DNA from 2 places in the Micromonospora humidisoli genome. Region 2 is predicted to be linked to the other one. Evidence: predicted binding sites of a transcription regulator. Region 2 holds the regulator's gene; the other holds the start of a gene.
What was found. The regulator HspR, encoded in region 2, represses chaperone genes until heat shock. The targets are predictions, from matches to a motif close to TTGAGTNNNNNNNACTCAA.

Region 1: lon (endopeptidase La) is a predicted target of HspR. The motif match lies at 4,348-4,366, and genes of this name have one in related genera.

The regions. Positions count from the first base shown of each region.
Region 1 is NZ_JAFEUO010000006.1:406,506-413,324, reverse strand. Features, by position in the region: gene JQN84_RS23360 (DEAD/DEAH box helicase) at 1-1,432, shown strand, start outside; gene JQN84_RS23355 (DoxX family protein) at 1,489-1,860, opposite strand; gene lon (endopeptidase La) at 1,988-4,324, opposite strand; gene JQN84_RS23345 (histone-like nucleoid-structuring protein Lsr2) at 4,568-4,915, shown strand; gene JQN84_RS23340 (hypothetical protein) at 5,128-6,432, opposite strand; gene JQN84_RS23335 (hypothetical protein) at 6,754-6,819, opposite strand, start outside.
Region 2 is NZ_JAFEUO010000003.1:321,297-328,115, forward strand. Features, by position in the region: gene dnaK (molecular chaperone DnaK) at 1-208, shown strand, start outside; gene grpE (nucleotide exchange factor GrpE) at 245-988, shown strand; gene dnaJ (molecular chaperone DnaJ) at 1,070-2,251, shown strand; gene JQN84_RS12155 (heat shock protein transcriptional repressor HspR) at 2,280-2,723, shown strand; gene JQN84_RS12160 (hypothetical protein) at 2,882-3,139, shown strand; gene JQN84_RS12165 (hypothetical protein) at 3,225-3,656, opposite strand; gene JQN84_RS12170 (cation:proton antiporter) at 3,832-5,037, opposite strand; gene JQN84_RS12175 (cation:proton antiporter regulatory subunit) at 5,043-5,543, opposite strand; gene JQN84_RS12180 (winged helix-turn-helix domain-containing protein) at 5,682-5,906, opposite strand; gene JQN84_RS12185 (hypothetical protein) at 6,344-6,625, shown strand; gene clpB (ATP-dependent chaperone ClpB) at 6,750-6,819, shown strand, end outside.

The sequences.
Region 1 (6,819 bases), on a different contig from region 2:
GGTGCCCACCCGGGAGTTGGCCGTGCAGGTCTCCGAGGCGTTCCACCGCTACGGCAAGGACCTGGGCGCCCGGGTGCTGCCGATCTACGGCGGCCAGCCGATCGGCCGCCAGCTACGTGCCCTGGACCTGGGCGTGGACGTGGTGGTGGCGACCCCGGGCCGGGCGCTGGACCACATCGCCCGGGGCACCCTGCGGTTGGGTTCGCTGGCCACGGTCGTGCTGGACGAGGCCGACGAGATGCTCGACATGGGCTTCGCCGAGGACATCGAGGCGATCCTGGAGCACGCGCCCGCGCAGCGGCAGACGGTGCTCTTCTCGGCCACCATGCCGGCCCGGATCGACGGGCTCGCCCGCCAGCACCTGACCGACCCGGAGCGCATCCAGATCGGGCGGGAGCAGCCGGTGGCCGGTGAGGCCCCCCGGGTCCGGCAGAGCGCCTACATCGTCTCCCGGGCGCACAAGCCGGCGCTGCTGGGCCGGGTGCTGGACGTGGAGTCCCCGACGGCGGCGATCGTCTTCTGCCGCAGCCGGGAGGAGGTCGACCGGCTCACCGAGACGATGAACGGACGCGGCTACCGGGCCGAGGCGCTGCACGGCGGGATGAGCCAGGAGCAGCGGGACCGGGTGATGGGTCGGCTGCGCGCCGGCACCGCCGACCTGCTGGTGGCCACCGACGTGGCGGCCCGGGGGCTGGACGTCGAGCAGCTCACCCACGTGGTCAACTACGACGTGCCGTCCGCACCGGAGTCGTACGTGCACCGGATCGGCCGGGTGGGCCGGGCCGGCCGGGAGGGGGTGGCGATCACCCTGGCCGAGCCCCGGGAGCACCGGATGCTCAAGACCATCGAGCGGGTCACCGGCCAGCGGATCACCATCGACAAGATCCCGACGGTGGCCGACCTGCGCACCCGGCGGCTGGCGCTGACCCAGGCGGCGCTGCGGGAGAGCCTGCTGGAGGACGACCTGGACCCGTTCCGGGTGATCGTCGAGTCGCTGTCGGACGAGTTCGACCTGATGGAGGTGGCGCTGGCCGCGGTCAAGCTGGCCCACGAGGCGGCCCTGCCGGGCTCCGACGACGAGGAGGAGATCCCGCAGGTGCCGGTCCGCCCGGCTCGGGAGCCCCGCCCCGGGTTCGACAGCCGGGGTGGGGACCGGCGCGGCGGCGGCCGGCCCCGCACGGGCGGCACCGCGCAGGTCTTCATCGGCCTGGGCCGCCGGGCCGGGGTACGCCCGCAGGACCTGGTCGGCGCGATCACCGGTGAGACCCGGGTGAGCGGCCGGGACATCGGCTCGATCGAGATCGCCGACCGGTTCTCGCTGGTGGAGGTGCCGCAGGGCGTCGCCGACGAGGTGATCGCCGGGCTGCGCAACAGCACCATCAAGGGCCGCAAGGCGACCGTACGGCGCGACCGCGGCGTCGACGGGCGCTGACCCGGACGCGACACCGGCCCGCCTCCCCACGCGGGATGCGGGCCGGTCGCGGCGGCTCAGAGCGGGTACGGCCCGAACCGGCCCCAGGCGACGAGTGCCGCCAGGACCAGCAGCGCCACGGTCACCACGGTGCCGGGGAGTTCCTTGGCGCGGGCGTGCACCACGATCGCGCCGGCCATCACGATGACCAGTCCGACGGCGGCCAGCGGGGTGAGCACCGTGGCGATGCCGGTGAGGCCGGGCAGGACCAGCCCCAGCGCGGCCAGCAGCTCGGCCGCGCCGAGCGCCTTGACCTGAAGCGGCGGGGTGTTCCGCACCCACCCCATCCGGTCGAGCAGCTTCTCCCTGGGCTGGGTGAGCTTGGTCAAGCCTGCGCCGGCGAAGAGCGCGGCGAGCAGGATCTGCACGATCCACAGGAACACGTTCACGGGTGGTCGCCTCCGGGGGGTGCCACCGGACGGTGGCGGATGCGGGAAACGGGAGAGGTCCAGGCTACGGGCCCGCAGCGGCCCCCGACGCCGGGCGCGACGTCGGGGGCCGTGCGGTGGGTTCCGGTCAGGCGGCGCCGACCGGTCGACCGCCGAGCGTGTCCGCGTCGATCTCGGCCGGGCGCAACGCCAGGGCGAGCACGTCGGCCACGTCGGCCAGGGTGTGCACGGTCAGCGCCGCGCGCACCTCGGTGGGCAGGTCGTCGAGGTCCGGCTCGTTGCGGGCCGGGATGATCACCTCGGTCAGGCCGGCCCGGTGCGCGGCGAGCAGCTTCTGCTTCACCCCGCCGATGGGCAGTACCCGCCCGGACAGCGTCACCTCGCCGGTCATCCCGAACTCGGGCCGTACCGGTCGGCCGGTCACCAGGGAGGCCAGCGCGGTGACCATGGTGATGCCGGCGCTCGGGCCGTCCTTGGGCACCGCGCCCGCCGGCACGTGCAGGTGGATCCGGCGTCCGGCCAGGACGTTCGGGTCGAGGCCGTAGCGCCGCCCGTTGGCGCGCAGGTAGGACAGCGCGATGTGGGCGGACTCCTTCATCACGTCGCCGAGCTGCCCGGTGAGGGTCAACCCGGGCTCACCGTCCATGCCGGTGGCCTCGATGAAGAGCACGTCGCCGCCGGCACCGGTGACGGCCAGGCCGGTGGCCACGCCGGGCACCGCCGTCCGTTCGGCCGACTCCGGGGTGAACTTCGGCCGGCCCAGGTAGCGGGCCAGGGTGTCGGTGTCGACCCGGACCGGGGCCGGGTCGGTGGCCAGGGCCACGGCGACCTTGCGCAGGATCTTCGCCAGGGCCCGTTCGAGCTGCCGGACGCCCGCCTCCCGGGTGTACTCCCCCGCGATCAGCGCCAGCACCTCGTCGGTGACGGTCACCTCGTCGGCGGTCAGGCCGGCCCGCTGGAGCTGCCGGGGCAGCAGGTGGTCGCGGGCGATGGCGACCTTCTCGTCCTCGGTGTACCCGTCCAGGGTGACCAGTTCCATCCGGTCCAGCAGTGGGCCGGGGATGGTCTCCACCACGTTGGCGGTGGCCAGGAAGAGCACGTCGGACAGGTCGAGGTCGACCTCGAGGTAGTGGTCGCGGAAGGTGTGGTTCTGGGCCGGGTCGAGCACCTCCAGCAACGCGGCGGCCGGGTCACCGGCGTATCCGACGGCCAGCTTGTCGACCTCGTCGAGGAGCACCACCGGGTTCATCGAGCCAGCCTCCCGCAGCGCCCTGACGATCCGGCCGGGCAGCGCGCCGACGTAGGTGCGCCGGTGCCCACGGATCTCGGCCTCGTCGCGGACGCCGCCCAGGGAGACCCGGACGAAGTTGCGGCCCAGCGCGCGGGCCACCGACTCGCCGAGGCTGGTCTTGCCGACACCGGGCGGGCCGGCGAGGGCGAGCACCGCGCCGGAGCCGCGTCCGCCGACCACGCCGAGGTTGCGCTCGGCGCGACGGTTACGCACCGCGAGGTACTCCAGGATGCGGTCCTTGACGTCGGCCAGGCCGGCGTGGTCGGCGTCGAGCACCGCCCGCGCCGCCGTCAGGTCGGTGTTGTCCTCGGTGCGCGTGTTCCACGGCATCTCCAGCACCGTGTCCAGCCAGGTGCGGATCCAGCCCGCCTCGGGTGAGGCGTCGCTGGCCCGCTCCAGCTTGCCGACCTCGCGCAGCGCCGCCTCGCGGACCCTGTCCGGCAGGTCGGCCGACTCGACCCGGGAGCGGTAGTCGGCGGAGCCGTCCGGCTCGTCCTCGCCGAGTTCCTTGCGGATCGCGGCGAGTTGCTGGCGGAGCAGGAACTCCCGCTGGGACTTCTCCAGCCCCTCCCGGACGTCGCTGTTGATCTGTTCGGTGACCTCCTGCTCGGCCAGGTGGTCCTTCACCCAGCCGACGAGCAGTTCCAGCCGGGCGGTGACGTCCGGCGCGGCGAGCAGTTCGGTCTTCTGCGCCAGGCTGAGCCACGGCGCGTAGCCGGCCGCGTCGGCCAGTTCGGACAGGTCGGTCATCCGCTCCATCGCGTCGATGACCTGCCAGGCGCCCCGCTGCTGGAGCACCGAGGTCATCAGGGCGCGGTACTCGCGGGCCAGGTCGCGGGCGCGGCCGGCGGGGGCGGGTTCGTCGAGCCGGGTGGCCTCCACCCAGAGGGCCGCGCCGGGTCCGGGGACGCCGGAGCCGATCCGGGCGCGGGCGAGGCCGCGCACCACGGCGGCGGGCTCACCGTCGGGCAGGCGGCCCACCTTCTCGATGGTGGCGATCGTGCCGACGGGGCCGTACTCGCCGTCGATGCGGGGTACGGCGAGCAGGGTCTTGTCGCCACTGGCCCGGGCGGCGTCGACGGCGGCCTGGGTGGTCGGGTCGAGGGTCACCGGGATGACCATGCCGGGCAGCAGGACGACGTCGGTCAGGGGAAGTACCGGAAGGGTTGCCATCGGACACCTGCCATCACTTGAGGTTGAGCGTGTCTCACTCAAGTCACAAACCGTGCCCCGTGTTCCGACCTGTGACCCAGGACACATCCCAGCCGTACCGCCACCGCCGGCCAGCATTGGCCGCACCCGGATTTCCCAGGATTGACGCGACCCGCCAAATGAAAGCAAGGCATATTGTTGCGGATTTGCCGCCAGATACGTCAAACTCTTAGCACACCCCGATCACCACAGGGAGTAATGGCGATGGCAAGGAAAGTAATCACCGTTCTGACCGACGACCTCGACGGCGGAAAGGCCGATCGGACCGTCGAGTTCAGCCTGGATGGGGCGGCGTACACCATCGACCTCTCCGACGAGAACGCGGGGGTGCTGCGCAAGGCCCTCGACGCCTACATCACCGCTGGCCGTCGAATGGGCCGGGGCGCCGTCGAGGCCGGTCGCCCGGCCCGCCGCCCGGCCCGCCCCGGCGTCTCGGGAATGGATCGCGAGCAGAACCGTGCCATCCGGGAATGGGCCACCAAGAACGGACACGAAATCTCCGAGCGCGGGCGCATCCCGGTCTCGGTCGTGGAGGCGTGGAAGAGCCGCTGACGACGAGCCGGACCACGAACGGACACGCCGGGGTCACGCTGGGATATCAGCGTGACCCCGGCGTTTTTGCCGTGTCCACATTTTCCACCCGGCGACCCCACACCGAAAACATCTGCCGGTAGGCTGCCCGGCCCGCCGGCGCACCCGGCGGGAACGGAACTGCGGGCCATCCCGGAGGTTTCCGGGATGGCCCGCAGTCGTCGCCCGTCGGGTCAGTTGACCCGGATACGCACCACGTCGAAGGCGGGGGTCTGGTTGGCCCGCTCCATCATCGGCACCCGGTGCGAGCCGTCACCGGCCCAGACCGCGCACTGCGCCGTACCCGACTGCGGCAGGCCCGGGATCTGGATGGTCACGTCGTCGGCCTGGTTGCCGCCCTTGCCGTCCTCGGTGGCCACGAAGAACGCCGGCACGTCCTGCGGGTTCGAGGGGGCCTGGTTGGTGTTCTGGAGCATCCGGCAGGCGGTGTGGAAGTGACCGCGGGTCAGGCCCTGACCGTTGAGCACCGAACTCTCCAGGTAGTAGCCACCCTGGCCGGCCGCCAGGAACCGGTCACGGACCAGGTTGCGGGTGGAGACCTTCAGGGTGAAGGCCTGGTTGCGCTGCACCTGGTTGGGGAACTGGGTGATCAGCAGCGACGGGTTGTTGGCCGCCGCGCCCACCTCGCCGAACGCGGTGCTGACGCACCGGTTGCCGTTCTGGAAGCCGTCGTGCGGCTGCAACCGGCTGTTGGCGCAGTCCTTGGCCAGCACGCCCAGGGCGTTGCCGTTGTTGCCGTTGTTGCCGTTGTTGCCGTTCTGGCCGTTGTTGTTGCCGTTCTGGCCGCCGTTGTTGCCGCCGTTGTTGTTCTGGCCGCCGTTGTTGCCGTTCTGGCCGTTGTTGTTGCCGCCGTTGTTGGCCGCGGCGGCCACCTGGCAGCCGGCGAGCTGCTCCAGACCCTGCGGACGCTGGGCGAAGCGGCCGATCGCGGTGGCGATCCGGTTCAGCGCCGACCGGCGCTTGTCGGCCAGCGGGCCGAGGATGGCGTTGTCGATGAACGCCTTACCGTTGCGCCCCTCGGCCGCCAACCGCTTGTTGGCGTCGTCGATCTGGGTCTTGAGCAGGGCGAGTTCCTTGTCCACCTCGGCCTTGGCCTGGGCCGGGATCTGCGGCAGCCGGGGGGTCACCTCCGGGCAGGCCACCGTCGAGGCCAGCGTGGTCACCGGCGCGTTGCCGGCCTTGACCGCCTGGCACTCGGCGACGGACATCTGGCCGTCACCCCAGTGGTTACGGACCCACCTGCCGTTCTGCCACGTCTGGGTGGTGCTGCCGCGCCCGCTCGGCGAGGTGGCACCGGGGCTCGGTGCGACGCAGGCCGACGAGACGTTGCGGGTCTGCTGCCTCGGCTTGTCCCCGGCCGAGGAGATCTGGGTGACGGCGGCGATACCGCCGAAGACGACGAGCGCACCGACCGCCGCCAGCAGCCGCTTGCTCCGCGCGTTACCGGATGACCGGCGTGCCCCTGTGGACCTGCGCATCGAATTGCTCTCCTTCTCGATCCGGTACCTGACTCGCGCCCCCGACGAGGAGACCCTTTCCGGGTCGGTCACCCCCGCCGGAGACGCTGCGACGTTCCGGTCGCACGTCGATGGCCGACGATGCCTTTCCGCACCGTCCGCCGCGTCGGGTGGCGCGGCTGGGAAGATCCTGTCCATTCCCGCTTAGGTACGGGCCGGCATCGGCGAAGGTTCAACGCGGATCGAGGAATCCCGGACCGTTTTCCGGGCCGGCCGCAATGTCACCAACCGTCGCCGGAAAATGACGGCCGGTCGTTCGGCGGCGGGGCGTTTCGACGGCGGTCAGTCCACGCAGAGGTGATCGAACGCGAACGGGGCGGCCAACTCGTCGCGCTGGTCCCGCAACGC
Region 2 (6,819 bases):
CATCGACAAGATCAAGGCGGCCCACGAGAAGCTCGCCCAGGTCTCCCAGCAGGCTGGTTCGCTGCTCTACGCGCAGCAGGCCGAGCAGGCTGAGCAGCCGGGCGCGGCCGGTGCGGGTGCCGGTGCCGCCGGTGCCGCCGGTGCACCGAAGGCGGGCGGCCCGGACGACGTGGTCGACGCGGAGATCGTGGACGAGGACAAGAAGTGACGGTCCACGCCACCGCACAGGGAACGAGGTAGTCGTATGACGGAGAAGCCACGAGCCGCCGACCCGGGCACCTCCGGGTCGACGCCGGGTGGCTCCGCGCCCACCGACGACGGGCCGCGGGTCGTCATCCGGGACAACCGCAAGCTCGGCAGGACCGAGGAGACGCCCGCCGCCGCCGACGCCGGGGCCGACGTCCCGGCCGAGGGGCTGGTCGAGGAGTCCGAGGTGGTGGTCGACGAGATCGAGGCGGAGGCCACCGCCCTCGACGGCCCGGCACCGACCGGTCCGCCGGTGGTGGACGCCCCCGCGCAGCCGGTCGACGGCAGCGCCACGGGCTCCCCGCTCGGCGCCGAGTTGGAAGCCCTCCGGGCCGAGCTGGACGAGCGGACCCGGGACCTGCAACGGGTGTCGGCGGAGTACGCCAACTACCGCAAGCGGGTGGACCGGGACCGGGGCGTGGTCCAGGAGCAGGCGACCGGCTCGGTGCTCGCCGCGCTGCTGCCCATCCTGGACGACCTGGACCGGGCCCGGGAACACGGTGACCTGGTCGGGCCGTTCGGCACGGTGGCCGAGCAGCTCACCACGGCGCTGGGCAAGTTCGGCCTGACGCCCTTCGGTGAGAAGGGCGACCCGTTCGATCCGACCCGGCACGAGGCGGTCGCGCACCAGACCTCACCGGACGTCGACGAGCCCACCTGCGTGCAGGTGATGCGTCGGGGCTACCTGCTCGGTGAGCGGCTGCTGCGGCCGGCCATGGTCGCGGTCGCCGACCCGGAATAGTGCACGGCCATCCGGTCGCCCCGCCCGCCCGCAACGGTGGACGGGGCGACCGGGCCACATCTCACGGAAGGGGGTGGACCGGTGAGTTCCAAGGACTGGATCGAGAAGGACTTCTACGCCACGTTGGGCGTGGAGAAGTCCGCCTCCTCGGACGAGATCAAGAAGTCGTACCGGAAACTGGCCCGGGAGTCGCACCCGGACCACAACCCCGGTGACCCCAGGGCCGAGGAACGGTTCAAGGGCGTCTCCGAGGCGTACGCGGTGCTCGGCGACGACGCCAAACGCCGCGAGTACGACGAGATGCGCTCGCTGTTCGGCTCGGGCGCGTTCCGGCGGGGCGCGCGCGGCCCGGGTCAGCCCGGCGGGGCCCCGTTCGACGTCTCCGACCTGTTCGGCGGCGGTGGCGGGGACAACCGGTTCGGTGGCGGCGGCTTCACCGACCTGTTCAGTTCGATCTTCTCCGGCGGTGGCGGTGGTGCCGGCCCGACCCGGGCGCGTGGTCCGGCCCGGGGCCGGGACGTGGAGACCGAGGTTGCCCTCGACTTCGGCGACGCCGTCCGGGGTGTCACCCTGCCGTTGACGTTGCGCGCGCCGGGGGTCTGCGACACCTGCCACGGCAACGGCGCGAAGCCGGGCACCCAGCCGACCGCCTGCCCGGTCTGCCACGGTGCCGGGGTGACCACCCGGGACCAGGGCTCGTTCAGCTTCTCCGAGCCGTGCCGCAACTGCCAGGGTGTCGGGACGGTCGTCGAGGAGAAGTGCCCCGAGTGCCAGGGCACCGGCGGGGTCACCAAGGCCCGCACGCTCAACGTCCGGTTCCCCGCCGGGGTGGCCGACGGCCAGCGGATCAGACTGGCCGGGCGGGGCGAGCCGGGGCAGCGCGGCGGGCCGGCGGGCGACCTGTTCGTGCAGGTGAAGGTCCGCCCCGACGACCTGTTCGGGCGTACCGGTGACGACCTGACGCTGGCCGTGCCGATCACCTTCGCCGAGGCGGTGCTCGGCACCGACCTGCGGGTACCCACGCTGGACGGCGCGGTGACCCTGCGCGTCCCGCCGGGCACCCCGTCCGGGCGGGTGCTGCGGGCCCGGGGCAAGGGTGTCGTACGACGGGACGGGCGGGCCGGCGACCTGCTGGTCACGCTGGACGTGGTGGTGCCGGCGACGGTGTCGGACGAGGCCCGGGTGGCGCTGGAGTCGTTCGCCGGGGCGACGCCGCCGGCGGCCCGGGAACATCTCGACGCGCGGGTGCGTCGGGTCGGTTGACCGGTGGACGGGTGCGGAGGTGAGTGGGATGTCGGACGGGTTCGTCGGTTCGGGTGACCCTGCCTACGAGGCCAAGGTGCTGATGATCTCGGTTGCGGCACGGATGGCGGGGATGCACCCGCAGACGCTGCGCCAGTACGACCGGCTCGGCCTGGTGCAGGCCGGTCGGGCGGCCGGTGGCGGTCGCCGCTACAGCGTGCGGGACGTCGTCCTGCTGCGCGAGGTGCAGCGGCTCAGCCAGGACGAGGGCGTCAACCTGGCCGGGGTGAAGCGGATCATCGGGTTGGAACGCCTGGTGGAGCAGGCCCAGCAGCGGGTGGCCCGGCTGGAGGCGGAACTGGATGCCGCGTACCGGCGGATCGCCGAGCTGGAGACGCTGGCCAGCGGGTTCTCCCGGGGCGACCTGGTGCCTACGAACCGCACCTCGACGGCGCTGGTGGTCTGGCGTCCCCGCCGTGCCCCCGGCCGCTGATCCCTTCCGTTCCGTCCCGTCGCTCGGGGCGGGCCCGGCCTGCCCGGCCCGCCCCGCCCCGCCTGGCCATCCGGGCAGGAGTTTCCCTCACGGTCGGCGGTGATCGCCGGTCAAGGGTCGGGGTTTTCCGGCGGCGGGGTTGTCGTTCCGGCTAGCCTGTGATCAGTCCCAACCAGGTCAATCCGGACTCCGACGGCGGGGGAATCGTGGCGGAATCGGCGAAGAAGGTGGCCCGGCAGGCGGAGGAACGGCTCAACCGGGTGGCCGAGAACGTACGGGAGAAGTTCGACCGGGTCACCCAGGGCAAGTTCTCCGACACGGTGAAGAACGGCAGGTTCGATGACCGGCCCGCCCCCGGCAAGGACCGGGAAAAGGCCGGGCCGAAACGCCGTGACCAGGGCGGATCGCAACACTGACGATCCGCCGACGTGCGGGCCGGGACCCACGGGGGGTCCCGGCCCGTTCGCCGTACGGGCGGGTCGGGCCCGGCGGACCGCGACGTCAGCCGAGGCGGCGGTTGTCCCGGACCAGGCCGCCCTCGCACCAGTCGTGGTAGGTGAAGAGTTCCTCCCGGGCCAGCAGCATCCGGCTGTTGTGCGCCCAGTTGCGTACCAACTCGTCGCCGTCGCGTTCGGCCTGCTCGACCAGCTTGCGGAACCGACGCCGGGGGTGGGCGCGGAACTTCGTCCGGATTCCGTCGGCGGCGTAGATGTAGAGGCAGTGCAGGGCGAACCGGCGGGCCGGGCAGGCCGGGTCCCGGGCCAGCTCGAAGAGGGTGAGCACCAGGTGGTCACCCGCCACCAGCAGGTCCCAGTCCTGGGGCAGTGAGGTCAACGGCACCGAGTCGGGCTGGTACGCCCAGGCCCGCAACTCCGCCGGTGACGGGTCGACAGGGTTGGCGAAGCCGCGGAACGTCGGACCGTGCGCGCTCACCCGGCAACCTTCCCGCTCACGCCCGCGGGATGCCTCCGTCCGCCCACGAGCCCCTGGCCTGCTGGGGCGCAACGCTAGCCGCCGCCCCCGGCCGGCGGAAGACCTGCCGGGAAGCAATTCGGCAACGGACGCCCTGGCCAGGCCGACCCGCGCGGTCGACCTGGCCAGGCGAAACTCAGTCCGTGGCCGGCACCGGCCGGGCCTGGCGGGCGGCGATCCGCCGCCGGACCCGCTGCTTGAACCAGGGCATGTCGGGCAGCCGGGCGAGCATCGGGCCGGTGACCACGGTGATCAGCACGTACGCCGTGGCGAGCGCGGCCAGCTTGGGTTCGACGGTGCCGGCGGCGACCGCCAGACCGGCGATGACGATGGAGAACTCACCACGGGGCATCAGGGCGAAACCGGCCCGCCACCGGCCGGGCTCGGCGATCCCGGCCCGCCGGGCCGCCAGGTAGCCGGTGACCAGCTTCGTCCCCATGGTGACCACGGCCAGCAGCAACGCGGGCAGCAGCACCGGCGGCATGTCCCGGGGGTCGGTGACCAGGCCGAAGAAGACGAAGAAGACGGCGGCGAACAGGTCCCGCAGCGGGGAGAGCAGTTCGGTGGCGTGGTGCGCCACCGGCCCGGACAGGGCGATGCCGACCAGGAACGCCCCGACGGCGGCGGAGACCTGGAGCCGGGCGGCGATCCCGGCCACCAGCAGGGTCAGGCCGAGCACGCCGAGCAGCAGCGCCTCCGGGTCCTTCGCCGACAGGGCGGCGGAGATCAGGTGACCGAAGCGGATGGCGACGACCAGCACGACCACCACGGTGAGCACCGCGATGCCCAGCGCCATGCCACCCTTGACCAGGCCCACGCCGGCCAGCAGCGCGGTCACCAGCGGCAGGTAGAGCGCCATCGCGAGATCCTCGATGACCAGCACGGAGAGGATGACCGGGGTTTCCCGGTTACCGACCCGGCCGAGGTCGCCGAGCACCTTGGCGATCACCCCGGAGGACGAGATCCAGGTGATGCCGCCGAGCACCACGGCCGCCACCCAGCCCCAACCGAGCAGCAGCGCGAAGCCGAACCCGGGAAGAGCGTTGAGGACCGCGTCGATCAGGCCGGCCGGGGCTGCCGAGCGCAGGTTGCCGACCAGCTCGTTGGCGCTGTATTCCAGGCCGAGCATGACCAGCAGCAGGATGACGCCGATCTCGGCGCCGACGGCGAAGAACTCCTCGCTCGCGGCCAGCGGCAGCAGACCGCCGTGGCCGAACGCGAGGCCGGCGAGCAGGTAGAGCGGGATGGGGGAGACACCGAACCGGCGGCTGAGCCGACCGAGCAGCCCGAGCAGCAGCAGGAGAGCGCCGACCTCGACCAGTAGAGTTGTGGTTTCGTGCATCCGCCTCAGCCGTCCGGGTCACTGTCGGCGAGAATGGCGGTCACCCCGTCGAGACCCTGCCGGGTGCCGACCACGACCACCACGTCACCGGCCGCGAAGCGGAAGGTGGGATCGGGCGAGACGTTGACCTCGCCCTGCCGCAGCACCGCCACGATCGAGGCGCTGGTCCGGGTGCGTGCCTTGGTGTCACCGAGCCGCTTGTTGACGTACTTCGACCCCGCCGGGATGGCGATCTGCTCGGTGAGCAGCCCGGCCGCCTGCTCGCGCAGACCGGAGAGCTGACCCAGCATCAGCGACGCGCCGAGGATGTCGGCAAGCGCCTCGGCCTCGTCGTCGGTCAGCGGGATGTCGTGCTGACAGGAGTCGGGGTCGTCCGGGTCGTAGAGGACCAGGTCGCGGCGGCCATTGCGGTGGGAGACCACACCGAGCCGGCGGCCGGACTCCGTCATCAGGTCATGACGGACGCCGATTCCCGGAAGGGCGGTCTGTTCGACACGTACTCGCACGGACGAGAGGCTATACCCTGCGCCCAAGCTGGGCCTGCTGGACGTCTGTGCTGCTGGTGAGCGCTTTACGGCCGGCACCGGCTGTGGTCGCCGGCTCGCCGGTCGGTAACCCTGCGGGGCCGGGCGGCCCGTTCAGGGTCAGGCCTCAGCGGGTGCGGCGACGAAGACTCCGACCCCTTCCAGGGTTTCGGTCAGGCCGGTGGCGCGCAGGATCATCATGGCCTTGCCGACCACGGTGTCCGACACGCCGTATTCCCTGCACAACTGCGACCTGCTCGGCAACTTGGTGCCGGGCGGCCACTCTCCCGAATCGATCTTGTTCTTCAGCTCGTCTGCGAGCACCTGGTACTGCTGCTTGGGCATGCGTCACTCCCCGGATGGCACGCCTATCTGATCACGCCCAGACCTCCAACCTCAAGCAATCGTGGGTGGATCGTTGACCTACAACTGGTACCGATTGTAGGTTCGTGGTGAACGCCCCCGGATGGCACTCGGGGCGCTCGAACGGTCGGGGCGGGCATCCCCCGTGGCCCGTCCCGACCGCGTCGTCGGCCCTGTCGTCGTACCGCCGGGGTGGGCTGCGACGGCAGGGCGGGCAGCCCGGCCGGGCTGCCTTTCCAGTACCGCGACACCGAACTGTCAAGACTGTCCAGCAAGGGAGCGTCCATGGGGTACGAGTCACCGCACCCACCACCGAACCTCGACCTTGGTCAACTCAGTTGGGGCGATATTGCGGTGTCCGAGCCATCGCAACACCGCCATTGGAGCGACATTGAGCCGGGTCGGGCGGGTGGGGAGGCGTGACCGGGCGGTACGTCGTACACCTGCCGGTCGTCGCCACCGATCTGGCGCGGGCCAAGGTGCTGGCCCGGACGGCGGCCCGCTCGCTGGTCTTCCTCGCTCATGTCGACCCCGGCGAGACCACCGTCTCCGCCGAGGACGATCAGGGGGTACGCCACCGCATCTTCTGCGACAACCGGCTGGGGACCGGTCGCCGGTGTGTGCTCCGGGCCGACCATGAAACCCCGTGCACCTCCCGCCTGCCCCGCCGGCCACCGAACGCCACCCGCCTGCCCCGCTGATCCCACCTCAGCCCACCCCGACCGGTCAGGAGTGTGACCCACGCCACGTTGGCAGAGTTGAGTGGAATAGGCTCAACTCTGATGGTGTCTCTTACTAGTGGACACGCCGATCCCGGGGGAGCCCATGAACACGGAACGACTCACCACCAAGAGCCGCGAAACCATCACCGGTGCGGTCGCGCTGGCCAACCAGC